3 regions of the Agrobacterium sp. 20P9.1.2 genome follow, and region 1 is predicted to be linked to each of the others. Evidence: predicted binding sites of a transcription regulator. Region 1 holds the regulator's gene; each other region holds the start of a gene.
What was found. The regulator PhoB, encoded in region 1, activates phosphate uptake and scavenging genes when phosphate is short. The targets are predictions, from matches to a motif close to TGTCATNNANCTGTCAT.

Region 1 (10,122 bases):
TTCAGCAAACGGCGGCATTGAACTGGGCTAGAAATAGGAAGCCACGCCTGAAATTCAAGCGCTCAGGCGCGGTCCCGTCAGATGACGCCCATGCACCAGGCGATGATGGCCTTTTGCGCATGCAGGCGGTTTTCCGCCTCATCGAAGACGACCGACTGCGGCCCATCGATGACCTCGTCCGTAACCTCTTCGCCGCGGTGGGCGGGCAGGCAGTGCATGAAGAGCGCGTCCTTATTGGCCTTGCCCATCAGGGCCGCATTGACCTGATAGGGCTGGAAGATGTTGTGGCCGCGTGCCTTGTGTTCCTGGTTCATGGAGACCCAGGTATCGGTGACGATGCAATCGGCGCCATCGACCGCGCGTTCCGCATCATGGCACAGCATGATCTCGCCGCCATTGTTGCGCGCCCAGTTGAGGAAGCGGTCATGCGGCTCCGAGCCCATAGGAACAGCCATGTTCATCTTGTAACCGAAGCGGGCGGACCCTTCGACCAGCGAATGCAGCACGTTGTTGCCATCACCTGTCCAGGCAATCGTCTTGCCCTTGACCGGACCGCGATGCTCTTCGAAAGTCAGGATATCGGCCATAATCTGGCAGGGGTGCGTGTCATCCGTCAGGCCATTGATAACCGGGACCGTTGCGTGTTCGGCAAGCTCCAGCAGGCGGGAATGATCCGTGGTGCGGATCATGATCGCATCCACATAACGCGACAGAACCTTGGCCGTATCGCCAATGGTCTCAGCGCGGCCTAGCTGCATTTCAGTGCCTGACAGAAACAGCGTTTCGCCGCCGAGCTGGCGCATGCCGACATCGAAGGAAACGCGGGTACGGGTGGAGGGCTTTTCGAAGATCATCGCCAGCATCTTGCCGGCCAGCGGCTTTTCCGCCGTGCCATTCTTGGTGGCGATCTTGCGGGCGCGTGCGTCGTCCATGATGACCCGTAGGTCTTCCGAACCGACGGCCGAAAGGTCTAGAAAATGTTTTGCTGATGCCATTTTATGCTGTCCCATCGATGCAGGCCGCGTCGTTATCGACGCTGGCCTGAACATGCGCCCCTCAGGCGCTCTTCGCCAATTTCGTGGTGAGTGCTTCCGCCGCCTTTTCCAGACGTGCCAGGCCTTCGCGCGCTTCCTCTGCCGTCACCACCAGTGGCGGCAGCAGACGAATGACGTTATCGCCAGCGGGAACGCCGAGAAGATGCTCGGCGCGAATGGCATGCAGCAGGTCGGCAGACGGCACCTTGGCCTTGACGCCCAGCAACAGGCCCTCTCCACGAATTTCATCGATCACGTCGGGGAAACGATCCTTCAGCGACGCCAGCCCCTGACGGAACACCAGCGCGACATCACGCACATGCTGGAGGAAGCCATCGGCCAGAACTATGTCCAGCACCGCATTGCCGCAAGCCATAGCCAGCGGGTTGCCGCCATAGGTCGTGCCGTGAACGCCAGCCGTCATGCCGGATGCTGCTTCTGCCGTTGCAAGGCATGCGCCGAAAGGGAAGCCGCCACCGATACCCTTGGCCACGGCCATGATATCCGGAGCAACGCCCGACCATTCATAGGCAAAGAACTTGCCAGTACGGCCAACGCCAGTCTGGACCTCATCGAAAATCAGCAGCAGGCCATGCTCTTCGCACAGCGCGCGCAGCGTGCGCAGGAAATCCGGATCGACAACGCGAATACCGCCTTCGCCCTGAATGGGCTCGATCAGCAGCGCTGCGGTTTCCGGCACAATGGCCGCCTTCAGCGCTTCAAGATCGCCAAACGGCACTTGATCGAAACCTTCGACCTTGGGGCCGAAGCCTTCAATATATTTCGGCTGGCCGCCCGCGGCGATGGTTGCCAGGGTACGACCGTGGAACGCACCTTCAAAGGTGATGATGCGGAATTTTTCCGGATTGCCATGCGTATAATGGTACCGGCGCGCGGTCTTGATGGCGCATTCCAGCGCTTCCGCACCCGAATTGGTGAAGAAGACCTTACCCGCAAAAGTTGCATCCGTCAGACGTGTGGCCAGCGTTTCCTGTCCCGGAACCTCATAGAGGTTAGATAGGTGCCAGACCTTTTCTGCCTGCGACTTAAGAGCATCCACCATGTGCGGATGGCTGTGGCCGACCGAAGTGACGGCCACGCCCGCACCGAAATCCAGATATCGCTCGCCGCTCTCGGTGACGAGCCAAACGCCCTCTCCTCGCTCGAAGCGCAACGGGGCTCTGGAAAACGTATCGAACAATGATCCGCTTTGGGGCGCGGCGTCGGCCATGGCTGCATCACTCCCTGCGCAAAGGCGCTGTCAATAGGGCTTACCGGTTGCTCCGTGCCTGAAAATCAAAAATGCCGCCTCGCGGCGGCTTCGGGTATTTCCTGTCGTGCGAGCGCACTATTGTCACTTCATTCTGGGATGTCAACAAATGTCCGCATTGTCAGGCATTCTCAAGCCTTGGTAGAGCGGTTTTACTGACCTACAAAGTGTTGCTTTTCTGACTCACGAACGCAGCAAGTTGGGGAAAACCGGAAAATCGATTCCAGATGATTCTCCCGACTCTTGTCACGGAGTCGGCCTACGATTAGGTTAACTCTCAATTACTAGACTGCAAGCGGCGGACCTAGTCACCTACAATCTGGCGGATATTCTGCGCGTGGTTCGCTCCACGGCATCGTAGAAGGATTCTGCCTGCGCGACCAGCGGAGAAGCAGTATGAACTGGACGGATGAACGAGTCGAGAAACTCAAAAGACTGTGGTCCGAAGGGCTGAGCGCCAGCCAGATCGCAGCCCAGCTCGGCGGCGTCAGCCGTAACGCCGTCATCGGCAAGGTCCACCGTTTGAACCTGCCAGGCCGTGCAAAGGCCGGTGGCACGGTTGCAACCTCACGCCCCGCCGCCAAGCGCCCTGCAGCCCCTACGGCACCCCGCGCAACCAACTTTCCAGCCCGCCCGGCAACAGCACGCCCGGCGCCCCGCACGGTTGGCGCCACCGCGCTGAAGGACGATCTGGACATCGATACGGCACAGGTTCTGGAATATGTTCCCGTCAACAATGCCTCGTTGCCAACATCTCTGCGCCTGACGCTGACGGAACTGACCGAGCGCACCTGCAAGTGGCCAGTCGGTGACCCGCTGAAGGACGACTTCCATTTCTGCGGCTGCGAAGCTTCCGAGTCCTCGCCTTACTGCAAGTTCCACGCGAAGATGGCTTACCAGCCAGTAAGCGAACGCCGTCGCGCTTAAGGGCAGCAGACATATTGCAAGAGATAAAAAAGCGGGTCCATTGGCCCGCTTTTTTCATGCCTACGATCAAAAGAGGAAGTCAGAGCCAACGATCGATGGGATCGACAAACGTCAACTAAGGCGCCGACACCTGCCCATCGCTTTGATAGGCCGAAATTTCACGCCAGTTGCGCACGCGGCCAAAAGCGATGAAGCTTGCTCTATCTTTCTCGGGATATTGGGCGTGGCTTTTATAGCCTTATAGCGCCATATGCTCTTACAAACTGCTGAGCTATGCCTGCTTGCAATGACACAAGACTTCCATGAAACGGAAGTCTTGTGACCGGATTTCACCTATGTGGGAAAAGCAGTTCTGCAGAACGTTCAGGACGGCTCCGCGGGCGCACTGGATGCGCAGAGATGCCGGGCACCTCTGATTGGCGGCGTAACCGCCAATGTTTCCGCAAGCACGAATGACAACAGGTCCATCCCGCCAGACCGCAGCCCTTCATTCGAATGGCTGCTGGATCATGGCAGATAGCTTTAACCCTGGCGGGCCTTGCGGTTGGCGTAGCGACGGTCGCGCTCGGCCTTGCGGGCGGCCTCATCTTCGATGACGCGGGCGACGCGGTTTTTATCGGCCAGCTTGCGGGCGTCTTCTTCGGCAGTCGCAGCGGCTTCAAGCTCGGCTTCATGCGCCAGCCGTTCCGCTTCGAGGCGGCTCTGCTCTTCGCGCTTCTGCTGCTCGCGCTCGGCACGACGCGCTTCGCGGGCTTCCGCCACGGCGATGCGTTCTGCCTGCTTGGCTTCCCGGTTGGGTTCGGCGGCTTCCTTGGCGGCCTTATAGGCCTGCAGAAGGGCAGCCTTGGCCTCAGCAGCGGCGCTGCGGCGGTCAGTCAGTTCACTGTTTTTAACGTTTTTGTTGTTTCTCAAGTCTCTATTCCAGTTGAGGTGCCGTACCCATCAGGGTCAGGATTTCTTAGCACGCTTTGCGGGTGTCTTGGCAGGTGCCAGGCTGTCTTGCAGTTCCTTGGCAAGGCGCGCTTCACGCAGGCGCTGCGTCTTTTCATCACGCGCCTGGGCAATCGAATTGAGTTCGTCAACCGCATGGCCGCGTGCAAAGAACTGCGACTGCGTTTCACCGAATGCGATTTCCGCCTGCTGGCGAGATTTGCTGTGTGTTTCAGACATGGAATTTCCTTCCTGTCGCATCAGCCGAAATCGGGATCGATTTCCAAAAACGCCGCTGCGGGGTGGATAGAGTGGCCCGGAGCGTTTGCGCCCATGGGCGCCTTGTCCGAAGCCTGTACCGCCGGGCGGCACAAAAAAAGGCCAGGCAACGTGCCTGACCTCGCTTGGTCTCATGCTTTCGACAGTGCCAGTACATCCGTGGTCAAAGGAAAGCGGAGTCCGTATTAAGCAGCCTGGAGATTGCAGGCCGACATTTTGCCCGACTTGTTGTCGCGCTCAAGGTCGTAGCTCAGCTTCTGGCCTTCAACGATTTCGCGCATACCTGCACGCTCTACAGCGGAGATGTGTACGAATGCGTCTGTGCCGCCGTTGTCTGGCTGAATGAAGCCGAAGCCCTTGGTGGAGTTAAACCATTTTACTGTGCCTGTGGTCATAATGAACCCTTTCAAAGCATAAGTTATAGATCACAGAACTGACGCCCTGTGTGCGAGTATAGCGATTTTTTTGAAGGAAAGGGTTAGTTCAAAACGCGGTGCTAATCGCGCGGCAACCAAAGCTCAGCAAGCAAAATATCGATAAACCAGTGATAGAGGGTTATGACCGGATAGTCAAACTTTAAATTTCAGATCATTGAAATGAGCGTTTATCTTGCAACGCAGCAGCCTCTTCAGAAATATAATAATCCGTGCTGGATTTTCAATTTTGAAAATTTACCTGCCCTTTGTTTTTACTCAGGAAAACTGCGCGGCAAGCGGATATCCCCGCCTCCCCTTTCCATCCGCAACTTCTGGCGCAAACCAGTTCAAAGGGGTCAAAAATATATCTTCGTGACCGGCTGGAGATGGCTCCCCTTCTCGTACACATTCCTGCCTAAGCTGCGCAAAAATACAAAACGCGCGCCGTTGACCCGGTGAGGCAACAGCGCGCATTGTGCGAAAGATCAGTGATGGAGCCGCCCGTCAGGCTTCCATAGAATAGCCAGCGCCGCGAACGGTGCGGATCACATCCTGCATGTTGGAGAAGTTCAGAGCCTTGCGCAGACGACCGACATGAACATCGACCGTGCGTTCGTCCACATAGATATCGTGACCCCAGACGCCGTCGAGAAGTTGCGAGCGGGAGAAGACGCGGCCGGGAGAGACCATCAGGAACTCCAGCAGGCGGAATTCGGTTGGTCCGAGGCGCACTTCGCGGGTCTTGCGGTGAACACGATGCGTTTCGCGATCCAGCTCGATGTCACCGCATTTCAGGACAGACGACAGAACTTCCGGGCGGGCGCGACGCAGCATGGCTTTGACGCGCGCCATCAGTTCCGGCGTGGAGAAGGGCTTGACCACATAGTCGTCTGCGCCCGTGGCCAGTCCGCGCACGCGCTCGCTTTCCTCACCGCGTGCCGTCAACATGATGATCGGCAGGCGTTCGGTCTCGGGGCGCATTCTCAGGCGACGGCACAATTCGATGCCGGAAACGCCCGGCAGCATCCAGTCCAGGATCAGCAGATCCGGCGTCCGCTCCTGCAGGCGGATTTCCGCCTCGTCGCCACGGGGAATGGTGTCGACATCGTAACCTTCGGATTCCAGATTGTAACGAAGAAGAACACTCAAAGCCTCTTCATCTTCGACAACTGCGATTTTCGGCACCATAGGCTTGGGACTCCGCCAGTCTTACCAGAGCGCCATGCGTTCATTTGGACGCATCACGGACGCTCTGGCCTGTTGATCTACACATCGGCATTCCGAAGATCGTTTCCGATCCAAAGTGCCGATGCTGTAAAACTTACTCGGTTACTGCACCGAGCGTGTTGGAACTATCGTCCTTCGGACGCTCGCCTTCCGGCTGGCTGCCGGTGGCCATGTAGTAGATGGTTTCTGCGATATTGGTCGCATGGTCGCCAACGCGCTCGATGTTCTTTGCGCAGAACAGCAGATGCGTGCAGGTGGTGATGTTACGCGGATCTTCCATCATGTAGGTCAACAGCTCGCGGAACAGCGAGGTGTACATGGCGTCGATCTCTTCGTCGCGCTCGCGGATGGCCTGCGCCTTTTCTACGGAACGTGTGGAATAGACGTCCAGCACTTCCTTCAGCTGCACCAGTGCCAGTTCCGACAGATGCTCGAGACCACGGGCCAGCTTGCGCGGAACGCCCGTGCCAGCAACGGCAATGACGCGCTTGGCGGTGTTCTTGCCAAGGTCGCCTACGCGCTCCAGATCGGCGGCAATGCGCAGCGAACCGATGATTTCGCGAAGGTCGGCCGCCATAGGCTGACGCTTGGCGATGGTGACGATGGCCTTGTCGCCGATCTCGCGCTCGGCGTGATCGAGGATCGTATCATCAGAGATGACCTTCTGGGCCAGCGCTGCATCGGAATTGACCAGCGCCCGCACCGCATCAGCGCACATCTGTTCAGCCAGACCACCCATTTCGGCGATGCGGCGGGTGAGGAACTTCAGTTCATCATCATAGGCGGACATAATATGGGAATGTGTCGACATGTTCGAAGTCTCCAGTTTCGATGCACTGGCCCGCAAGCCCAGTTGGGCTCAAGCGGTGCCATGCGAAGGGTTTGAACCAGCGTCAGATCAGCCGAAGCGACCCATGATATAGTCCTGCGTGCGCTGGTCATCCGGGTTGGTGAACATCTTATCGGTGTCGTTTTCTTCCACCAGATGGCCCAGATGGAACATGGCGGTTCGCTGCGACACGCGGGCTGCCTGCTGCATGGAGTGGGTAACGATGACGATGGTGTAATTGGCGCGCAGCTCGTGGATCAGTTCTTCGACTTTGGCGGTTGCAATCGGGTCCAGCGCCGAGCAGGGCTCATCCATGAGGATGACTTCTGGAGAAACCGCAATGGCGCGGGCGATGCACAGACGCTGCTGCTGACCGCCGGACAGGCCGGTGCCGGATTCGTGCAGACGATCCTTGGCTTCGTTCCACAGACCGGCCTTCTGAAGGCTGGACTCGACGATCTGATCCATATCCGCCTTGTTGCGGGCCAGACCATGGATGCGGGGACCGTAGGCGATGTTTTCGTAGATCGTCTTCGGGAAAGGGTTCGGCTTCTGGAACACCATGCCGACGCGGGCGCGCAGTTCCACCACGTCGATCGTCTGATCGTATATATCGTCTTCATCGAGCGTGATCTTGCCGGTAACGCGGCAACTGTCGATGGTGTCGTTCATGCGGTTCAGCGTGCGCAGGAAAGTGGACTTGCCACAGCCAGACGGTCCGATGAGCGCCGTCACGGTGTTTTCACGCACATTGAGGTTCACATCGTAAAGGGCACGCTTCTCGCTATAATAAACGGAAACGTCCTTGCCGATCATCTTGTATGTTACTTCATTCATTTTCTTGTCCAGCGCCTTTTCAACTGCTGCTTCCGACAACATATTCATAGCCTCAAGCTCCCGGTGTTTGTTACATCGCATGCTGGCTGGAAAACCGGTGACCCGATTTTCCCTAAGTAAGGTTTACCAACGACGCTCGAAGCGGCGACGCAACAGGATTGCTCCCACATTCATGACGATGAGGAACATAAGCAGGATGATGATAGCGCCTGATGTTCTCTCGACAAAGGCACGTTCTGCTTCGTTCGCCCACATGTAAATCTGCACCGGCAGGGCCGTGGACGGATCCATTGGCGTTGTCGGATAATTCGCGACGAAGGCGACCATGCCGATGAGCAGCAGCGGTGCGGTTTCGCCAAGGGCATGTGCCAGGCCGATGATGGTGCCGGTGAGAATTCCGGGCATGGCCAGTGGCAGCACATGGTGGAAGATGGTCTGCATTTTCGAAGCGCCAAGGCCAAGGGCAGCGGCGCGGATGGATGGCGGCACCGCCTTCAGCGCCGCACGAGTAGCGATGATGATGGTGGGCAGCGTCATCAGCGTCAGGACGAAGCCACCGACCAACGAGGCCGAGCGTGGGAAGCCCATGAAGTTGATGAAGACCGACAGGCCGAGCAGACCGTAAACGATGGACGGAACGGCGGCGAGGTTGTTGATATTGACTTCGATCAGGTCCGTCAGGCGGTTCTTCGGTGCGAATTCTTCCAGATAGATGGAAGCGGCGACGCCGATGGGCAGCGACAGAACCAGCACGATCAGCATCATGTAGAAGGAGCCGATCAACGCCACGCCGACACCTGCGGCTTCCGGACGGCTGGATGCGCCGTTAAAGAAGATGCCGGTGTTGAACTCCTTGGCCAGTTGGCCCGCTTCGGTCAGTTTCTTGACCCAGACGAGTTGCTGGTCGGAGATGCGACGGTTCTGCTCATTGACGGACACATCGACCTGACCCTTGACCACGCTATCAAGATCGCCTGAAGCCAAGAGGGCCACGGTGCGCGTCGTGCCGACGATGCTAGGATCGGCCACCACCAGATCGCGCAACTGTCCACGAATGCTGTCGGAGATCATCGCATTGACGGCACGAAGGCCATCGCGGTCATCCAGGGACACGCCGAGTGCCTTTGCCACCGCATTGCGGGCAATCACGGGGTAGTTCGCGGTCATCAGCTTGGCAGGGTTCTGGGCACGGACGTTGTCGGGATCGATGATCTGCTGCGAGAACTCGACCGGCACGGTGATCATGGTCTGCTGGAACGCCGTATAGCCTTTGCCGACGACGGACCAGAGAAGCAGGAAAAGGAACAGAAGGCCGAAGGAGATGGCGGCAAGGCCGTAAGTCCGGAAGCGGCGCTCGGCGGCGTAACGGCGCTTGATGCCGATATCGCGACGGACCTTCTTCGTTGCGGCTGGGGCGGTAAAGCCCGGAGTAACGACGTCGGTCATTCGTACTGCTCCCGGTATTTGCGCACAATATAGAGCGCGTAGATATTGAGGCAAAGCGTGATGGCAAAGAGGGTGATGCCAAGCGCAAAGGCAACCAGTGTCTGTGGCGAGGTGAATTCAAGGTCGCCCGTCAGCTGGCTGACGATCTTGACCGTCACCGTTGTCATCGGCTCGAACGGATCGAGCTGAAGGCGGGCGGCAACACCGGCGGCCAGAACAACGATCATGGTTTCGCCGATGGCGCGCGAGGCAGTCATCAAAATGGCGCCGACGATGCCTGGAAGGGCCGCTGGCAGAATGACCTTCTTGACCGTTTCCGAGCGCGTTGCACCAAGGCCCAGCGAGCCGTCACGCAGCGTGCGGGGAACGGCGGTGATGATATCGTCCGACAGCGAAGACACGTATGGGATCAACATGATGCCCATGACGAAGCCAGCGGTGATAACGCTCTGCGCCTGGATGAAGTTGGTGTAGTCGCCCGTTGTCAGGCCGTTGATCTGCGAGGAAATATCGCGAAGGAACGGACCGACGGTCGTCAGGGCGAAGAAGCCGTAGACGATGGTCGGGATGCCCGCCAGAACCTCCAGCAGCGGCTTTGCCACGGAGCGGAAGCGTGGGCTGGCATATTCCGCCATGTAGATGGCCGAGAACAGGCCGACCGGCACGGCAACCAGCATGGCCACGAAGCCGATATAGAGCGTACCTGCCAGAAGCGGAATGAGACCGAACTGACCGGCGCTTTCGGTGGAACCGGCAGCGGCAAAGCGCGGGTCCCATACTGTTCCGAAAAAGAACTGGTAGGCCGGCACCATGTTGAAGAACTGAATGGCTTCGGTCAGCATCGACAAAACGATACCGATGGTGGTGAGAATGGCGATGGAGGATGCCAGCAGCAGTGCCGCCAGAATGACCTTTTCGACATTGTTG
Region 2 (10,122 bases), on a different contig from region 1:
ATGCACATGCCGCGCCATGATCATCTCGAAATGATCTTCGGTGATTCTAAAAATCTCTGCGATACGTCCCAGAAACGCCAGTTCGCGCTCATGGATCAGGCCGTCGGCCTTGGCGATATGGAACAGACCGTCGATGACGCTTTCCAGCATCTCGCAATTCTGATCACCGGAACCGCAAAGACCGGCAAGCCGCTCCGCATAGGCCTCGTAACCGGCAACGTCCTGACGCGCCAGATTATAGAGACGCGCAACGTTTCTGGCTTCTTCCTCGGGAAAATCGAATATCTGGCGAAACGCCTTCACCTCGGCATCATTCACCATGCCATCAGCCTTCGCCATCTTGGCGGAAAGAGCGATGATTGCGACGGAGAAAGAAACCTGACGGCGGGTTTCCGGGTCGCCTTCAAAGACGGTACGAACCGCCTCGATAACACGGCCAAGCACGTTGCCTGCTGCATCGCCGATTGCGCCGAGCAGCCGTTCCCACAAAGATGAAAGTTGCAAACAGGCGAAATCGTACATCATGCCTCCCAGCATACGGCCCCTACGGTTGATTGCAATATGCATAAAGGTCGCATGTCATTAACTTTTCTTCATCTTGAGATCATATCGGCTGACATTGATTTCTAATACGCTCCGTGGTGCAAATCGGTTTTCCACAGGTCGGCATTATCGTCGCGGCTGCGCTATCAATTGAAACGATTATATCGGCTAACTCATTCAATCGCTTTGAAATTTCGCGATTTTCTTAAGAAATTCACTTTACATGCCACATTCTCTCACGCATCCATTTGCCACACCTTATCTTTGCAATGAACACGAAGGAGAGCCACGATGGCTAAACAGAAAGTCGCAATGTTGACCGCAGGCGGTCTCGCGCCCTGCCTCTCTTCCGCCGTGGGCGGACTGATCGAACGCTACAGCGACATTGCACCAGACATCGACATCGTGGCTTACCGCTCCGGTTATCAGGGCGTTCTTCTGGGTGACAGCATCCAGATCACCAAGGACATGCGCGAAAAAGCGCCTCTCCTGCACCGCTACGGCGGCTCGCCCATCGGCAACAGCCGCGTAAAGCTGACCAATGCCGCAGACTGTGCCAAGCGCGGCCTCGTCAAGGAAGGTCAAAATCCGTTGGCCGTGGCAGCAGATCGTCTGGCAAAAGACGGCGTAACGATTCTCCACACCATCGGCGGCGATGACACCAACACCACTGCGGCAGATCTAGCCGCCTATCTCGGCGCCAACGGCTATAACCTCACCGTCGTCGGCCTGCCAAAGACGGTCGATAACGACGTCGTGCCGATCAAGCAGTCGCTGGGCGCGTGGACAGCTGCCGAAGTCGGCGCGAATTTTTTCGACAATGTCAGCAACGAGCAAAGTGCTGCGCCCAAGACCTTCGTCATCCACGAAGTCATGGGTCGCCACTGCGGCTGGCTGACGGCGGCCACGGCGCGCGCCTATATCCAGAAGACCAAGGGCAATGAATATGTCGAAGGCCTTCTGATGGGCGAGCAGCTGAAAAGCATCGACGGCCTCTATCTGCCGGAAATGGCTTTCGACATTCAGGCCGAAGCAGAGCGCCTGAAGAAGATCATGGACAAGACCGGCTTCGTCACCCTCTTCGTGTCCGAAGGTGCGGGCCTCGATTCCATCGTTGCCGAGCGTGAAGCCGCAGGCGACACCGTCAAGCGCGATGCCTTCGGCCACGTCAAAATCGACACGATCAATGTCGGCGGCTGGTTCCAGAAGCAGTTTGCGGGCCTCATCGGCGCAGAGCGGACAATGGTGCAGAAATCCGGTTACTATGCCCGCTCTGCCCCAGCCAATGGCGAAGACCTTCGCCTCATCCAGAGCATGGTCGATCTGGCCGTGGAAAGCGCCCTGAACAAGGTTTCAGGCGTCACCGGTCATGATGAAGACCAGGGTGGCAAGCTGCGCACCATCGAATTCCCGCGCATCAAGGGCGGCAAGCATTTTGATTTGTCGGCAAAGTGGTTCGGTGAGGTCATGGACCACATCGGCCAGCCCTATAAGGCTGCGTGATTATTCGCAAAAGCGCTTCTTTATGCCGCATTATGTGGTTACGCTAAAATACTGTGGCGTAAACACACCGCTCTCGACGTTATGAACTTTCAGCCCAGAAATCCGTTTCGGTTTCTGGGCCGATGTTGTAGGTTAAAAGAAAATGACGTCGGGGAGGGCAAGGAGGAAAGCATATGTCCGCACAAGTCTGGCTGGTCTTTTGTGCAGCCTGTGCCATTCTTTTCGCGCTGCCCTCGCCCATTTCCTATAAAGTCGCGAGCTACGCCGCCATACGCGGAAAGCGCGCGCTTATTGCCGCCGTAACCGGCGCCACCATCGGCATCGTCACCACCATCACCGCCGCCTCGATTCTGGTCGCTGGCGCAGAGTTTCTCCCCTCCACCGTTCTCGACATCGTTCAATGGGCCGGAACCGGCTGGCTGATGCTGTTCAGCCTGTGGACCATTGCGACGCCTGCGGCACGCGAGGCCAATGCAGACAACGACAATCTGCGCGGCAAAAGCTTCGGCACCATTTTTACCGATTGCTTCGTGCTCTCAGCACTTCGCCTGCGCTATTTCGGCTTCTTCGTTGCCTTCATCGTGCAATTCGTCAACGGCACCCGCGACGTCATCGAAATGGTGTCGCAAATGCAGGCTGTCGCGCTGCTGATTGCCTTTGCCTGCCTGACGATCCAAGCCTCGTTTGCCCGCCTGACCATCCGCTCCGTGCGGCGCATGTCGGTCACCAAAAAGCTGCGTAATCCCAAGAGAACGCACTTCATTGCGGGCCGCGCCGTGACTGCCGGATATCGCCGGATCGCTGCCTAAGCATTTGCCGTTCAGTCGCCGCTTGCCGGAATCCTTACGATAGGTTAATGATCGCCGGATAGGGACTGCCTGCTTCGCTTGAAACGGGGGTATCAAGCGACAGGCGCACTCAAGGGCGGCAGCATGAAAATTTCTGGCAGTTTACGCCGAAAATCGGCTCTACTTTTGTCGTCCACGGTGGGCATTGCGCTGACACTGGCAGGATGCACAAGTGTTGAAGTTGCATCCAAAGGCGATATTGCCCAGCCCAAAATAGTATCTGCCCCGGCCACGCCGGATAGCACCGCCGCCCAGACGGCAGCCACCACAACCACCGAAAAGACGCAGGAAACCGCAGCCGCCACTCCGGCAGGCGCGACCTCTACCCTCCCCGGCACGGCTCCAGCCACCACACAAATCGCAGCCAATTCCGCAGCAGAAGCCCTGCCTTCAGCTTCAGCCGCCGCCGTCAAGGGCGGTCGCGTTGCCCTTCCCCCGGCCTCGGAAATTGCCGCTGCGGCAGCAGAATCCGCCATCGACGCACAGATACAGCCTCAGGCCGCAACCCAGCAGGTTGCGCTCGCAACGCCAGCAGTCGCCGCCGTCGCGCATCAAACAAGCGCCGCTGCCACTCTTCCACAGGTCGTTGCGCTGAAGGGCGGCTTCCCGCCTGCGCCTGGCGCACCGGGCACGCCATCGGCAGCCCCCATCCCGCTGACCGAAGAAATGATGAAGCAGCAGAGCGTCATCCCGGTTCCGAAACCGCAAGGCGCCATGCTCGCCTATGCTTCGGCCCCGCAAAATGCAGCGCTTGCCGCCATCAGCACCCGCGAGAGCCTGACAACTGCGCCGGACGCGCCGACAATGATGGGCCGTCAGCAGCTGAGCGGCCTCATCACCAAATACGCGACCATGTATAATGTGCCGGAAGACCTCGTGCACCGGGTGGTCATGCGCGAAAGCCGCTACAATCCCCGTGCCGTTAACGGCGGCCATTTCGGCCTCATGCAGATCAAGCACGCCACCGCCCGCTCCATGGGCTTCGACGGCCCCGCGTCTGGCCTGTTCGATGCGGAAACCAACCTCAAATATGCCGTGAAGTACCTGCGCGGCGCGTGGCTGGTTGCCGATAACGACCGCGACAATGCGGTGCGGCTGTATGCTCGTGGGTATTATTACGATGCCAAGCGCAAGGGCATGCTGCACGTTCTGCGGAAGTAGGTTTTTCCAAACATTTTAAGTTGGAATGTGGGGCCTACCCCCCCTCTGCCCTGCCGGGCATCTCCCCCACAAGGAGGGAGATCGGCCGGGCGCGAACTCCCCAATCTATCCGCAGCGTTAGAAATTGCCGAAAGGTCACCGCGATTCGATCTCCCCACCTGTGGGGGAGATGTCCGGCAGGACAGAGGGGGGGGGGGGGGGTAGACCCCACCCGGCAACCTCAGCTGTGGATAGCCAGAACGCCATCCGCCCCCCTCCCCCAAACCCGTCATCAAACTGTTGCGTCACAGCGCTAAACGCCTCTCAACCGAACGAGAGGTGGAATCATATGACGGGTGTCGCGCCGAAAACCGGTTTTAGCAAAAACGTAAAACTCAAAGCCGCGCTGCTGCAGCACAAGGCATTGTCCACCAGTGGCATGTCCGAGCGCCTGTTCGGCGTGCTGTTTTCCGGCCTTGTCTATCCGCAAATCTGGGAAGACCCGGCAGTGGATATGGAAGCCATGGAACTGCGGGATGATCATAGCATCGTCACCATCGGTTCGGGCGGCTGCAATGTGCTGGCCTATCTCTCGCGCAATCCGTCGCGCATCGATGTTGTCGATCTCAATCCGCATCACATCGCGCTCAACAAACTGAAGCTGGCCGCGTTCCGCCACCTGCCTGCCCATGGCGATGTCGTGCGCCAGTTCGGCGTGGCCAATGTCCGCTCAAACAGCGATGGCTATGATCGTTTCATTGCGCCGAACCTCGACGCCCAGACCCGCGCCTACTGGTCAAAGCGCACGCTGACCGGTCGCCGTCGCATTTCGGTCTTCAACCGCAATATCTATCGCACCGGCCTTCTGGGTCGCTTCATCGGCGCTGGCCATGTGCTGGCCCGCCTGCATGGCGTGAAGCTTCAGGACATGGCCAATGCCCGTTCCATGGACGAACAGCGCCAGTTCTTCGATGAGAAGGTAGCACCGCTCTTCGACAAGCCAATGATCCGCTGGCTGACGAAGCGCAAGAGCTCCCTCTTCGGCCTCGGCATTCCACCGCGTCAGTATGACGAACTCGCCAGCCTTTCGGATGGCAACACTATCGCCCCGGTTTTGCGCCAGCGTCTGGAAAAATTGGCCTGCGACTTCCCGCTGAAGGACAATTACTTCGCATGGCAGGCCTTTGCCCGCCGCTATCCGCAGGCGCAGGAAGGCAATCTGCCGGACTATCTGCGCGATGATTATTATCAGGCGATCCGCGAAAATGCCGCGCGCGTCCATGTCCACCACGCCACCTTCACCGAGCTGCTGGCCTCCAAGCCTGCCTCCTGCGTCGACCGTTACGTGCTGCTGGATGCGCAGGACTGGATGAGCGACACACAGATCAACGAGCTGTGGTCGCAGATCAGCCGAACGGCGGCCCCGGATGCCCGTGTCATTTTCCGCACTGCTGCCGAAAAGAGCGTCATCGAGGGTCGTCTGTCACCGGATATCCGCGCGCAATGGTCCTATCTGGCCGAGCGTTCGCAGGAGCTCAATGCCCGTGACCGTTCCGCCATCTATGGCGGTTTCCACATCTATCAGAGGGCGCAGGCATGAAGAGCATCGGCGACAATATCAGCCTTGGCGATATCAAGCATGCAAACCTGATGGACCGCATGTACCGCCACCAGCGGCACATCTATGACATCACCCGCAAATATTATCTGCTGGGCCGCGATGACACCATCGACAAGCTGGACGTGCCGCAAGGCGGCAACCTGCTGGAAGTCGGCTGCGGCACAGGCCGCAATCTCTTGCGCGCCTCGAAGCTTTTCCCAACGGCAAAGCTCTACGGCCTCGATATTTCCGCCGAAATGCTGACGACCGCAGCAGAAAACTTCGGTGGCCACCGCGAACGCCCGGTGCTGCGCGTCTCCGATGCCACGACCTTCCGGCTCAGTGAGTTCGGCCGTGCCAACGGTTTCGACCGCATCATGATTTCCTATGCGGTTTCGATGATCCCCGAATGGGAAAAGGCCGTGGAACGCGCCGTACAGTCACTCGCCCCCGGCGGCTCGCTGCACATCGTTGATTTCGGCCAGCAGGAAGACTTGCCACGCTGGTTCCGAAACGTGCTTCAGGCATGGCTGACCAAGTTCCACGTCACGCCGCGTGCCAATATGCGCTATGTGCTGGAAGCTTTGGCAGGCGGCCACAATGCGACGCTGGAGTTTGAGCCGATTGCTCGAGGATATGCGTGGCGTGCGGTGCTGACGCTGCCGAAAGGCTGAGGTCACAGATCCCGGTGGAGCGTTGACGCGTATTTGCGGTCAGAGTGTGGGGCTTACCCCCCTCTGCCCTGCCGGGCATCTCCCCCTCAGGTGGGGAGATCGAATCGTGGATAGCCCTCGTCCTACCTGAATGTTGTGGAATTGGCTCGATTAGCGATAAAGTTGCGGATGGAATGAGGAGCAGGCGCCCAGCTGATCTCCCCACCTGAGGGGGAGATGTCCGGCAGGACAGAGGGGGGTAGGCCACGCGCTCTGCTGTCAATCACGTGTGACCCAACCGCGAACGGCTACATTTCTCCACACAGCACCTTGCCATAACGGCTTGTTTACCCTGTTATGGTAAACAGGAGATTACGGCGCTTCTCACCAAGCAGCCGGCGGGAAAATCATACGTTCTGGGATCATCATGCAGCGGCTACTTCCGGCTCTATTATCGACCATGCTCCTGTTGAGCGGCTGCACCTCCACCAGTTATGATTTTCTGGAAACCGCCTCTGTCGCAAAGCCCCGCTTCAAGGATAACGACCCGCAGGATTTCGGCTCCCGGTCGCCGCACAAGCACGAGGTGCATGGCATCGACGTGTCCAAGTGGAACGGCGATATCGACTGGGCGACGGTGCGCAAATCCGGCGTCTCCTTCGCCTTCATCAAGGCCACCGAAGGCACGGACCGTATCGACGCACGCTTCGATGAATATTGGCGCGAAGCATCGGCCGCTGGCGTGCCGCACGCGCCCTACCACTTCTATTATTTCTGCGCGACGGCTGATGCGCAGGCAGACTGGTTCATTCGCAACGTGCCGAAGGAATCCATGAAGCTGCCGCCGGTTCTCGACGTGGAATGGAACCCCGCCTCCCCCACCTGCAAGACGCGGCCGGCGCCGGATGTCGTGCGCGCAGAAATGCAGCGCTTCCTCAGCCGCATCGAGAGCTACTACGGCAAGCGACCGATCATCTACACCAGCGTCGATTTCCATCGCGACAATCTGGTCGGCCAGTTCAAGACCTATCCGTTCTGGGTGCGCTCCGTCGCGGCCCATCCAACGGATATCTACAACGACCGGCAGTGGTCATTCTGGCAATATACCGGCACCGGCGTCATTCCCGGCATCAGCACACCGACCGATATCAATGTCTTTGCCGGGTCGGAAAAGAACTGGCGCACATGGGTGGCCTCCACATCCAAGCCAAGAAGCTGATGATTGTGGCTTGATTTTTCCATCAGATACGGCAGATGTGCTGCGAAATAATCGCTTGGCGTTGGAAACAAACCGTCCGGTTACGCTTTTCCCACGTCTTGCCCACGCTTCTGCCAAAATCTTGGCGAACGCAGGGGCACCATTTCATTTGAGGAATTCGGATGTTCAGCTTCTCGCCACGCAGCTTCGCACTTGCTGCCAGCCTTTTCACATTGTCTTGCGGCTCCGCATTGGCCGTCCCCCTCGTTACCTCGCCGGATGACCCGAAGCAGGTCGCCTGCGGCGGCGATCTCAACACCTTCCTGCAAGGCGTAAAGACGGAAGCCATCGGCAAGGGCGTGCCCGCTGAAGCCGTGGACAAGGCGCTGGCCGGCGCACAGATCGACCAGAAGGTACTGTCGCGTGACCGCGCACAGGGCGTCTTCCGCCAGACCTTCCTCGAATTCTCCCAGCGCACCGTCAGCCAGGGTCGCCTCGATCTCGGTCGTAAAAAACTCCAGGAATATTCCGCGGCCTTCAAACGTGCGGACGATGAGTTCGGCGTGCCCGCTGGCGTCATCGCCGCCTTCTGGGCCATGGAAACCGATTTCGGCGCCGTACAGGGCGATTTCAACACCCGCAACGCCCTCGTCACCCTCTCGCATGATTGCCGCCGCCCGGAACTGTTTCGCCCGCAGCTCATAGCGCTGACAGAAATGGTCCAGCACGGCGATCTCGATCCGGCCACCAACACCGGCGCATGGGCAGGTGAAATCGGCCAGGTACAGATGCTGCCCAAGGACATCATCGCGTTCGGCGTGGATGGTGATGGCGATGGTCACATCAACGTCAAGTCCAGCAGCCCGGATGCCATCCTTACGGCCGCCAAGTTCATCCAGCATCTCGGCTTCAAGAAGGGTGAGCCGTGGATTCAGGAAGTGTCCATACCGGAAAACTTGCCATGGGAAAAATCCGGTCTCGGCGGCACGCTGACGGCTGGCGAATGGTTCAACCTCGGCGTAACTCCACGGGATGGCAACAAGAGCTTCGCTGCCCTGCCCGCCGCTCTCATTCTGCCGCAGGGCCGCAAGGGTCCGGCCTTCATCACCTACCCCAACTTCAACATCTATCTGGAATGGAACCAGTCCTTCATCTACACGACGTCGGCTGCCTATTTCGCAACCCGCTTCATGGGCGCACCTGTTTATGCCAAGGGCAACCCGGAGCCCGGCCTGGACGATGCCGCCATGAAGGAACTTCAGACCAAGCTCGATGCCAAGACGCATGATGTCGGCAAGATCGACGGCATCCTCGGCTCCGGCACCCGCATCGCCGTCCAGCGCGAACAGCAGCGCCTCGGTCTGCCCGCCGATGGCTGGCCGACACGCGCCTTGCTGGACGCTCTCTAATCGATCGCCTCCGTCACCCCGCACTTGCTGCGGGGTCCAGCAGACGCGCGTCTGCGCGGCGTAGGAGTCTTTCAGCCCGAGGACTCGGGCTGACTGGATACCGGATCAAGTCCGGTATGACGGAAATTGGCAAAACGGCCGTGGCATTAACCACGGCCGTTTACTTTTTTTGCATTTCGCACCGACTTTTTCAGACTGTAATATAAGTTGTTTTTCAACGCATTGGCGCCAAAGTCTCAGATATCATTGCCATTTTCGTGTGCACCGCATCATAAAATTCGCTTTTCAAGAGACACAAAACGGTCATAATGATTACTGTCAACGTAAAGGAGGCAGAGCATGGGACTTACAAATTCTCTTAATGCCTTAGCAGTCGGTGTGGCGTTTGCGTTTGTCGGAGTGATGCTTTTCATCTGACACGCATATTGGGTTATCGCGCACACCCAAAGAGTTGATCATCATAAGCCATTAAAAAAGCGCAGGTTTTTCGAAACCTGCGCTTTTTTCATTTTGATCGTTGGACTTAGAAATTGGCCTTACGCGGCTGATTTCCGCAGGGGACGGTAGCCGACATTATCCAGCACCGCATTCACCAGCGGTGCGCGGTTCATCGTGTAGAGATGGAATTCGTTAACGCCGCGTCGTTGCAGGTCGAGAATCTGTTCAGCGGCAACATCTGCAGACACCTTGGCGCGTCCCACAGGGTCTTCATCGAAACCGGCAAAACGATCATCCAGAAAGGCCGGAACGCTGGTGCCGCAGCGACCGGCAAAGCGCTTCAACTGCGTGAGATTCTGGATCGGCATGATGCCCGGCACGACCGGAATGGTAATCCCTGCCTTAACGACGCGCTCCATATAACGCTCGAAAATGTCGTTATCGAAGAAGAACTGCGTCAGCGCGCGCGTCGCACCATTGTCAGCCTTACGCTTCAGCATATCGATATCGATTGCATCGCTTCCACTTTCCGGATGCTTCTCGGGATAGGCGGAAACGGAAATCTCGAAATCGGAAATCTCGCGAAGACCGCGCACCAAGGCGGCTGCATTCTCGTAACCTTCTGGATGCGGCTTGTAATCCGTACCGATGCCGGTGGATGGGTCACCACGCAGCGCCACGAAGTGCTTCACGCCAGCCTCGCGGAACTCCTCGACTACATCATGGACTTCCTGCTTGCTGGCATCCACGCAGGTCAGATGCGATGCCGTTGGCAGTCCAGCGATGGAGA
Region 3 (10,122 bases), on a different contig from region 1:
TCGGCTACATCTGCGCGGCCAGCGGCTTTGCCATTCCCATGGTGTTGCAGGACAATTTCGCGCTGACGCAGGCCGTCCTTTCGAACATCGTGTTTTTCGCAGCCTTTTTTTGTTACGGCCACGCCTTGCTGCTGCATTTCAACGCAAAACCGCATGTGTGGCCGCGCGTAGCGCTGGCCGTCTTTGCGTTTCTGGGCGTCTGTTTCTTCATTTTCGTGCAGCCTGATCTGCGCCTCGGCCTTGCCCTCAGCGACACCATGTGCGCCGCCCTGATGGCGCCATCCATCTGGCTGGTGCGCAAGAAATTGCGGCACGGCATGGACAGGCTGCTGCTGGCCGCCGTTTCCGCCGTTGTGCTGGAAACCATGACGCGTGTCGTCGTGCTGCTGTCGATGACCAGCAGCAACTCCCTGCAAAGCGTCGATGACTATCTGACATCAGACTATGCCTATCTCATGCAGTTTGCCGCCAGCATTTTCGGCTTTCTGCTGGCGCTTGCGGTGCTGGCCAGTGCGGCGGCGCATATTCTGGCGCAGCATCGCTTTGCGGCGGATCACGATCCACTCACGGGGCTGCTCAACCGGCGCGGCTTCGATCTTGCTGCCCCTGACTTCCGCGCCTCGGAACCGCCTTCAGGCGTCGTGCTGATGGGCGATATCGACCATTTCAAGCAGGTCAATGACGACTTCGGCCACGCGACCGGCGATCTCGTCATCATCGCGGTGGCAGAGCTATTGCAGGAAAGACTGCCTGACAATGCCCAAATAGCGCGCTTCGGCGGTGAGGAATTCGTCGTCTTTATTCCCGACCTCAAAGCCTCGGAAGCGGCGGTTCTGGCCAACATGGTGCGCTGTGCCTTTGCCGCACGCGATTGGAGCGAGATCGGCATGAACCGGCAGATCACCACCAGCTTCGGCATCTCCTCCGTGGCGCGGGGCGATCACTCCATTCATGATGCGATTGGCCGCGCTGATGGTTTTCTCTACCGCGCCAAGCAGGCGGGCCGAAACCAGGTGGTGCAGGAGGGCATGCATGTTCAGACGACAAAGGCAGCGCCCACACTCAAGGCCGTGCCTAAATCCTGATTTGCGCGTTGGAGTCCGCTTTCAGTCTCCGGCGATCGCTCTTTCGATGGCTGGAATGATGTCCCGCTCATAGGTCGCGGCATCGATAGGGCCGACCTTTTTATAGACGATGATGCCGTTTCTATCCACGAGATAGGTCTCTGGAATACCATAGACACCCCAGTCGATGGCCGCCTTGCCATTCGGGTCGATGCCGATTGCATCATAGGGATTGCCGAGTTCGCCGAGGAAACGCAGGGCGTTGTCCGACTTGTCCTTGTAATTGATGCCAACGACGTTCAGCCGCTCGTCTTTCGACATTTCCGTCAGCATCGGATGTTCCTGCCGGCATGGCACACACCATGAGGCAAAGACATTGACCAGGGTCACCTTGTCCTTGATGGCCGCATCGGTCAGCGCGGGAAGGCCAGAGCCCTCCAGCGGCGGCAATGCCAGTGATGGCGCCTTGGTGTTGATCAGGGCAGAGGGAATGGCGCTGACGTCAAGCCCGTTGACGTCCTGCTCATACAGCATCTTGGCGGCGATGGCGGCAAAGGCTGCGAAGGCGAGCAAGGGCAAAAGGGCAAGCAGCACACGCGCCTTTTTACCCGAGGAAGCGGGAACGATCTGGCTATCCTTGGTCATGCGGATGCTCCGTCTGACGGGGCCGCGCGCGCCCGGCGGCGAACGCCGGAGGCTTCAAGCTGCGCCATTTCCTTGCGGCGCGCACGCCCATCCAGCCAGACCCAGGCGATGAGAACGACAACGATCAGGCCGGTCAGTCCGTAGGACATTCCGATATAAAAAGCGTGGCTCATGACTTGGCACTCTCCCGGCCTGCCATGCGGGCAGCCAGACGGCGTTGGGCCGCAATGCGTCTGCGCCAGATTTCATTGCGCATGGCGGCGATGTGAAGGGTGAAGAACAAAAGCGTAAAGCCGAGCGCCATGATGAGCAGCGGCCAGAGAAACTCCGATGCAATGGCCGGGCCATTCATGCGAATGACACTGGCAGGCTGATGCAGCGTGTTCCACCACTCGACCGAGAACTTGATGATGGGGATATTGACGAAGCCGACAAGGATCAGCACTGCGCTGACGCGGGCAGCCTTGGAAGGATCATCCATGGCCTTGTTGAAGGCGATCAGGCCCAGATACATCAGAAACAGAATGAAGACGGAAGTGAGCCGCGCATCCCAAACCCACCATGTGCCCCACATAGGCTTACCCCAGAGAGAGCCAGTGACGAGCGCAATCAGCGTGAAGGCGGCACCGATGGGAGCGGCGGAACGGTGAGCGACATCCGCCAGAGGATGACGCCAAACCAGCGTGCCGATGGCGGATGCGGCCATGACCGTATAACACATCATCGACAGCCAGGCGGCGGGCACATGAACATACATGATGCGCACCGTGTTGCCCTGCTGATAATCGCTATCCGTCGTAAAGGCCAGATAGAGACCGACGGCAAGACAGAGCGCCGAAAGCCCCGCCAGCCAGGGCAAAATGCGAGAGGCCAGTGCCAGAAACCGCGTCGGGTTGGCAAGATCGCTGAATTTGGTAATGGCGAGGCTCGTGTCGTTCATGGCGTCTTTCTACAGCGAGAGCGTGATGGCCGCAATTGATCCTTATCAATCCATCGAACTGCGCAATGCCAAAGCGGCAAAGAACGGACCGACGACCGATGAAAAAAGCGTGATGGCGATCAAAATTAGGAAGGGCGGCATGAAGGGTGCCGGGTCCTGCACGGCGGCGTAGGAGGCGCTGACACCGAAGATCAGCACCGGAATGCAGATTGGGAGAACGAGGATCGACACCAGCAAGCCGCCACGTGGCAAGGCGACGGCCACAGCCGCACCGACCGCGCCGATGAAGGTGAGTGCTGGTGAGCCGACCAGAAGGGTCAGCATGACAGCGCCGATGGCGACCTCGCTCATGTTCATGAACAGACCCAGCAGTGGCGATGCGATGACCAGCGGCAGGCTGGTGGCGGTCCAGTGTGCGAGACATTTGACCAGCACCGTCAGCACCAACGGGTTTTCCTGCATGAGGATGAGATCGAGCGAGCCGTCGTCGCGTTCGGCCTGAAACAGGCGGTCGAGGCCGAGGAGAGCGGCGAGAAGAGCGCCAATCCAGACAATGGCGGGGCCGATGCGCGACAGGAGATTGAGATCAGGGCCGACACCGAAGGGGATGACGGCGACGACGGTCATGAAGAAGAGAACTCCGATGAGCGCGCCGCCGCCTGCGCGGATGGAGAGTTTGAGGTCGCGGAGGAAGAGGGCGGTCATGGGGTGGTGCTCCCAGCGTAGGTCAAATCGCACCGCGTGGATGATGGATAGGTTCGATGGGTGCCGCTACCCCCCTCTGTCCTGCCGGACATCTCCCCCTCAAGGGGGGAGATCGACTCGTGGCGAAGTGTCGGCCAACTCATGTGTCGAGGCAGAAGCGAGGTCAGCGCGTCTTGCCGATCTCCCCACCTGAGGGGGAGATGCCCGGCAGGGCAGAGGGGGGTAGCGGCATACTCGGCGATCACCACGCTATCTCCACCCCGGCAAACCCCGTCATCCGCAGCTCCTGCGCACCATCAAACCCAAGCGGCTGATGCGTCGCAGCCAAGACAATACCGCCCCGCGCCAAATGCGCCTCCACCAACCCCGTAAACATCACATCCGCACTGGCATCCAGCGCCGCCGTCGGTTCGTCCAATATCCAGATCGGCCGCCACGCCACCAGAAGTTTCGCCATCGCGAATCGGCGTTGCTGGCCTGCCGAGAGATAGCCGAAAGGTAGATGGGTTATGCCGGACAGGCCTACAATTTCCGCCGCTTCCTCAACACCCAGTGACGTGCCGCCATTGAAATCGCCCAGAAAACGCTCCCAGAAACCAAGATTTTCGTGAACCGTGAGCTCCTGTTTCATCGCATTTTTGTGGCCGAGATAATGGCTAGCTTCGCTGGCAAGCGCGCCAGTTTCAATCCCTTCGCCGGCTATCTTTATGCTGCCTGTCTCCGGTCGCAAAAGTCCTGCGAGAACCCGCAAAAGCGTGGACTTTCCTGACCCGTTCGGCCCCGTCAGCACAAGCGCCTGCCCGCTCGTTAACTTGAAGGAAACATTCATGAATATCAAATCTTCCCCACGGCGGGCGGAAAGATTTTCTGCTGTCAGCAGCATGGGTCCATCTCGTTTAAGATTTTAATCATCTCGATGACAAAAAAATCGATTTAGGTCTTTTTCCGGTCTGGCACGTTTCGATGAAATTATCTATATGACTTTCAACCACGCCAGCGGTCGGCGTGATCATCATATAGCGCCGGACCTGAAGGGTGTGAAAACATCCCTCTCGTGCGGACAGCGGAAATGACCGTACCCGCATCCTGATGTGCACACTTTGCACAGGGGTCCGCACGCGCGTGTTGGCTATCAGAGGAAGCGGGGTTTCTATCCGTGGCTAAATCTCTCGACAGTTTCAATTGTCGCTCCGTTCTTACCGTTGACGGTAAGGACTATGTTTATTTCAGCCTGCCGAAGGCGGAAGCGAACGGCCTGACAGGCGTTTCCAAGCTCCCCTATTCGATGAAGGTTCTGCTTGAGAACCTGCTGCGCTTTGAAGACGGGCAGACCGTTACCAAGGAGCACATCACGGCTGTTGCCGACTGGCTGAACAACAAGGGCCGCGTCGAAAACGAAATCGCCTACCGCCCTGCCCGCGTTCTGATGCAGGACTTCACCGGAGTTCCAGCCGTAGTCGACCTTGCCGCCATGCGCGATGCGATGGTGGCTCTGGGTGGCGATCCTGAAAAGATCAACCCGCTGGTTCCCGTCGATCTGGTCATCGACCACTCTGTTATCGTTGACGAATTCGGCACGCCGAACGCCTTTGCCCGCAACGTTGAGCTGGAATATGAGCGCAACGGCGAGCGTTACCGCTTCCTGAAGTGGGGCCAGCAGGCGTTCAAGAACTTCCGCGTCGTTCCGCCCGGCACCGGCATCTGTCACCAGGTGAACCTCGAATATCTTGGCCAGACCGTCTGGACCAAGGAAGAAGACGGCGAGACCATCGCTTACCCCGACACCTGCGTCGGCACCGACAGCCACACGACCATGATCAATGGTCTGGGCGTTCTGGGCTGGGGCGTTGGCGGTATCGAAGCCGAGGCGGCCATGCTTGGCCAGCCGGTGTCCATGCTTCTGCCTGAAGTCATCGGCTTCAAGCTGACGGGCAAGGTCAAGGAAGGCGTCACCGCCACCGACCTCGTGCTGACCGTCGTTCAGATGCTGCGCAAGAAGGGCGTTGTTTCCAAGTTCGTCGAATTCTTCGGCCCCGGCCTTGATTCGATGACACTGGCCGACCGTGCCACCATCGGTAACATGGGCCCGGAATATGGCGCGACCTGCGGATTCTTCCCGGTTGACGGCGAAACCATCAACTACCTCACCATGTCTGGCCGCACTAAGGACCGCATCGCACTTGTCGAAGCCTATTCGAAGGCGCAGGACATGTGGCGTACCGGCGACGGCTCCGAACTCGTCTTCACCGACACTCTGGAACTCGACCTCGGCGACGTCGTGCCATCCATGGCCGGTCCAAAGCGTCCTGAAGGCCGCATCTCGCTGGAAGGCATTGCCTCCGGCTTTGCGACAGCACTGGAAGCCGACTACAAGAAGCCCGGCCAGCTCGACAACCGCTACCCTGTCGAAGGCACGGATTTCGATCTCGGTCATGGCGACGTCGCCATTGCTGCGATCACATCCTGCACCAATACGTCCAACCCATCCGTTCTGATTGCTGCCGGACTTCTGGCCCGCAACGCGGTTGCCAAGGGTCTGACATCCAAGCCCTGGGTCAAGACGTCGCTGGCACCGGGATCTCAGGTCGTCGGCGAATATCTCGAAAAGTCCGGTCTTCAGAAAGATCTGGATGCCATCGGCTTCAACCTCGTAGGCTTCGGCTGCACGACCTGCATCGGTAACTCCGGCCCGCTGCCTGCGCCGATCTCCAAAACCATCAACGACAAAGGTCTGATCACCGCTGGCGTTCTCTCCGGCAACCGTAACTTCGAAGGCCGTATCTCGCCGGACGTTCAGGCAAACTACCTCGCTTCCCCGCCGCTCGTCGTTGCTTACGCGCTGGCTGGTACGGTTCAGAAGGACCTGACGACAGAACCGCTCGGCATGGGTTCCGATGGACAGCCTGTATTCCTCAAGGATATCTGGCCGACATCTGCCGAAATTCAGGAATTCATCCTGAAATACGTCACGCGCGAACTCTACGAGTCGAAGTACGCAGACGTGTTCAAGGGCGATGAAAACTGGCAGGCCGTTCAGGTTCCTCCGGGCCAGACCTATGCCTGGGACGACAAGTCGACCTATGTGCAGAACCCGCCTTACTTCGTGGGCATGGGCAAGACCGGCACGGGCCTCAAGAACATCAAGGGCGCACGCGTTCTCGGTCTCTTCGGCGACAAGATCACCACCGACCATATTTCTCCGGCCGGTTCGATCAAGGCTGCTTCTCCTGCCGGTGCATACCTCACCGACAATGGCGTAGGCGTTGCCGACTTCAACCAGTACGGCACACGCCGTGGCAACCACGAAGTGATGATGCGCGGCACGTTTGCCAACATCCGTATTCGCAACCACATGCTTGGGCCAAACGGCAAGGAAGGTGGCTACACCATCCACTATCCGTCCAAGGAAGAGATGTCGATTTACGATGCGGCCATGCAGTACAAGGCCGAGGGCGTTCCGCTCGTCATTTTCGCAGGCGTGGAATACGGCAACGGCTCTTCGCGTGACTGGGCTGCCAAGGGCACCAACCTGCTCGGCGTCAAGGCCGTGATCGCGCAGTCCTTCGAGCGTATCCACCGTTCCAACCTCGTCGGAATGGGCGTTGTGCCGTTTGTCTTCGAAGAAGGCACGACATGGGCAAGCCTCAACCTCAAGGGCGATGAAACGGTCGAGATCGATGGTCTCGAAGGCGACATCAAGCCACGCGAGAAGAAGATCGCCAAGATCACCTATGGCGACGGCACCGTGAAGGAGATTCCAATCCTTTGCCGCATCGATACGCTGGATGAAGTGATCTATATGAACAATGGTGGCATTCTGCAGACCGTTCTTCGCGATCTGGCTGCGTAAGCCTTCGATCATCGGGACAGAAAAACGCCGGGAGCAATCCCGGCGTTTTTGCGTAAGATGACGGGAGTGAAATGGCGGGCAGGCTTCGTGATCGGCACTCACCCCATCGTGACTTTCTATTGAAGGGATTTCGGCGCTATTTTCGCCGTCGCGTCCCGACATGTATTGATAGCATCAATGGTCTGGATAGGCGTCCAGACAAGGGTTTCGCAATGTCTTTTAAATATGGACCTTTGACATTTGGTCTTTCACTGTGTGTGCTCAGCACCGTTGCGGCGGTCTCCGCGCAGGCGCAGGAGACGGTAAAAGGCGTTGTCGAGCTTTTCACCTCGCAGGGCTGCGCCTCTTGCCCGCCTGCTGATGAAGCGATGCGCAAACTCATCCAGAAGGGCGACGTGATCGGCCTGTCTTACCATGTCGATTACTGGAACTATCTCGGCTGGGCGGATTCGCTGGCATCGAAGGAAAATACCGAGCGGCAATATGGCTATGCGCGGGCTCTGGGCCGCAACAATGTCTATACGCCGCAGGCGGTGGTGAATGGTCGCGACCACGTCAAGGGCGCCGATATGAACGCCATCTACAGCCGTCTGGATGCCTTCAAGAATGCGGGCGAAGGTTTGAGCGTGCCTGTTAAGGCACAGCGCATCAATGATGAGATCGCCATCGATATCGGCGAAGGCCATGGCAAGGCGGATGTCGTTGTTGCCTATTTCACCCGCGAACAGATCGTGGACGTCCAGAAGGGCGAAAATCAGGGCAAGAAGATTTCCTACTGGCATAGCGTCTATGACGTTCAGACGGTGGGCATGTGGGATGGAAAGTCGATGGCGGTGAAGCTGCCGGCCAGCATCATGAGCAAGGCTCAGAATGGCGGATGCGCGGTTCTGTTGCAGACGACGGATGCGCAGGGCAATCCGGCTGCCATTATCGGCGCGAGCGTTCTTTTACCATCTGGGAATTGAGTTCACCCTGAGGGGTGAGGAGATCCGGTCCGGGCATTGGGGGCTGGGGGTAAAGGGTCAATGCACCGGACCGGGTCATCTTGGTGCCTAGGCATCAATTGACTTCAGCAATATTCCACCCAATTCGGGCCATGGTTTGACCGAAATAGGGCAATTGCACCTTTAAGATCTGCCTAAATTATTACCGGCGAAGCATTTTTTCGAGGGCTGCGCCAAGGCTTGCAATTTCCCCAGCGTGGCGGCAGACTGTCGTACAAATGTCATTTGCAGTTGAGCGAGGTTGCCTGATGACCGATCAGCCGGATTTGCAGCGCGCAGGTTCATCTCACAGAGATAGCTCATCCGTCATCGATCTCCGTGAATACAAGCAGAGCAAGGACCCCTTACCCATCACCTTCCATCGCCGCGAACTGGATGCGATATTGCGCATCTATGGACGAATGGTGGGTGAAGGAGAATGGCGCGACTATGCCATCGACCATCTGAAGGACAAGGCCGTGTTCTCCGTGTTCAAACGGTCCGGCGAGATGCCTCTGTTCCGCATTGAGAAGAACCCTAAGCTTGCGGCCAAGCAGGGCGCGTTCAGCGTCGTCAATGTCGATGGCCGTATTTTGAAGCGCGGTCACGAGTTGCCACAGGTGCTGAAAGTCTTCGACAAGGTGCTGAAGCTGATCGAGTGATCCCGAGTATCAGCGAAATACGCACAACAAAAAAGGCGGCCCGAGAGCCGCCTTTTCGATGTCTATCTCATCAAATCTTACTTGTCGCGGTTTCCCAGGAACTGCAGCAGGAACATGAAGAGGTTGATGAAGTCGAGGTAGAGCGTCAGCGCGCCCATGATGGCTTTACGGCCAGCAGTCGCAACATCGTCACCGTCGAAATACATTTCCTTGATCTTCTGCGTGTCATAGGCCGTCAGACCAGCGAAGATCAGCACGCCGATGGCGGAGATCGCAAAGCCCATGGCAGACGACTGCAGGAAGATGTTGACGAGCGACGCGATGATCAGGCCGAACAGACCCATGATCAGGAACGAGCCCATGCCGGACAGGTCTTTCTTGGTGGTGTAGCCGTAAAGCGACAGCGCACCAAAGGAAGCAGCCGTGATGAAGAACGTCTGTACGATGCTCTGGCCGGTATAGACCAGGAAGATCGACGACAGCGAGATACCCATCAGCGCGGCGTAACCCCAGAAGGTTGCCTGCGCGGCAGGGACACTCATGTTCTGAATGCGGAAGCTAAGGAAAAGCACAAGACCCAGCGGCGCAAACATCACCACCCATTTCAGCGGGGAGCCATAGAGCAGCTGCGCGAAAGCGGGGTTGGAGACCGCCATTGTATAGGTGAAGAAGGACGCTACGCCGGTAATTACCAGCGCAAGTGCCATCAGGTTATAAACCTTCAGCATATAGGTGCGCAGACCCTGGTCGATCATGGCACCAGACTGTGCATGACCCTGGGCCATACGGTTCTGGTAATTGTTGAAGTCAGACATTGTTACCTCTTTTGAGCTCCGAAATTGCTACGGTGTCGGGCATATCGTCGTTTCACGACTATATCCCAGGCGCCGCTGCGGAGCTACAGCAAGCCTACCGAAGAATATGATGATATCGTTTCATAGATACAAGAGCTTTCAGAACCGAAAAAACACCGTATGCGCGAAAATCGATAACGTTTTGGCGATCATTACAGAGATTTAATCGTTAAAGTTAAGTGGCGTACAACTTTTCAGAATGCTCTTCGGTTCCGGGCTCTCGTTGATCTTACTCTCCTGCCTGCCGCAGAACCGGCGCTGCCTTTTGCCCCAGTATCCGCCATGTGCCGATGAGGCCGATGCCGACAGTCATGACGAGAGCCACAACGATGGTGCCGATGGCGACATCCGGCAAGAAGCTGGAGGGCAGTTTCATGATGCGGGCAATGACGAACCATGCGGAAACGCCGCCTGCAAAC

Region 2: a site for PhoB is predicted at 4,322-4,338, ahead of AC27VJ_RS12210 (BtaA family protein). Genes of this name have one in related genera too.
Region 3: a site for PhoB is predicted at 8,417-8,433, ahead of AC27VJ_RS17815 (DUF2794 domain-containing protein). Genes of this name have one in related genera too.

What each region holds. Positions count from the first base shown of each region.
Region 1 is NZ_JBYOKI010000001.1:365,283-375,404, reverse strand. Features, by position in the region: gene argF (ornithine carbamoyltransferase) at 78-995, opposite strand; gene AC27VJ_RS01850 (aspartate aminotransferase family protein) at 1,057-2,265, opposite strand; gene AC27VJ_RS01845 (GcrA family cell cycle regulator) at 2,701-3,231, shown strand; gene AC27VJ_RS01840 (DUF6481 family protein) at 3,754-4,143, opposite strand; gene AC27VJ_RS01835 (hypothetical protein) at 4,180-4,401, opposite strand; gene AC27VJ_RS01830 (cold-shock protein) at 4,626-4,835, opposite strand; gene AC27VJ_RS01825 (hypothetical protein) at 5,037-5,315, shown strand; gene phoB (phosphate regulon transcriptional regulator PhoB) at 5,361-6,044, opposite strand; gene phoU (phosphate signaling complex protein PhoU) at 6,178-6,894, opposite strand; gene pstB (phosphate ABC transporter ATP-binding protein PstB) at 6,982-7,797, opposite strand; gene pstA (phosphate ABC transporter permease PstA) at 7,873-9,195, opposite strand; gene pstC (phosphate ABC transporter permease subunit PstC) at 9,192-10,122, opposite strand, start outside.
Region 2 is NZ_JBYOKI010000003.1:588,457-598,578, forward strand. Features, by position in the region: gene AC27VJ_RS12190 (TerB family tellurite resistance protein) at 1-525, opposite strand, end outside; gene AC27VJ_RS12195 (pyrophosphate--fructose-6-phosphate 1-phosphotransferase) at 835-2,046, shown strand; gene AC27VJ_RS12200 (LysE family translocator) at 2,220-2,855, shown strand; gene AC27VJ_RS12205 (transglycosylase SLT domain-containing protein) at 2,979-4,055, shown strand; gene AC27VJ_RS12210 (BtaA family protein) at 4,384-5,634, shown strand; gene AC27VJ_RS12215 (class I SAM-dependent methyltransferase) at 5,631-6,308, shown strand; gene AC27VJ_RS12220 (glycoside hydrolase family 25 protein) at 6,715-7,506, shown strand; gene AC27VJ_RS12225 (lytic murein transglycosylase) at 7,668-8,894, shown strand; gene metF (methylenetetrahydrofolate reductase [NAD(P)H]) at 9,431-10,122, opposite strand, start outside.
Region 3 is NZ_JBYOKI010000006.1:210,638-220,759, forward strand. Features, by position in the region: gene AC27VJ_RS17775 (GGDEF domain-containing protein) at 1-1,085, shown strand, start outside; gene AC27VJ_RS17780 (DsbE family thiol:disulfide interchange protein) at 1,107-1,709, opposite strand; gene ccmD (heme exporter protein CcmD) at 1,706-1,882, opposite strand; gene AC27VJ_RS17790 (heme ABC transporter permease) at 1,879-2,649, opposite strand; gene ccmB (heme exporter protein CcmB) at 2,695-3,354, opposite strand; gene ccmA (heme ABC exporter ATP-binding protein CcmA) at 3,596-4,237, opposite strand; gene acnA (aconitate hydratase AcnA) at 4,511-7,204, shown strand; gene AC27VJ_RS17810 (DUF1223 domain-containing protein) at 7,417-8,169, shown strand; gene AC27VJ_RS17815 (DUF2794 domain-containing protein) at 8,457-8,849, shown strand; gene AC27VJ_RS17820 (Bax inhibitor-1/YccA family protein) at 8,927-9,664, opposite strand; gene AC27VJ_RS17825 (ABC transporter permease) at 9,933-10,122, opposite strand, start outside.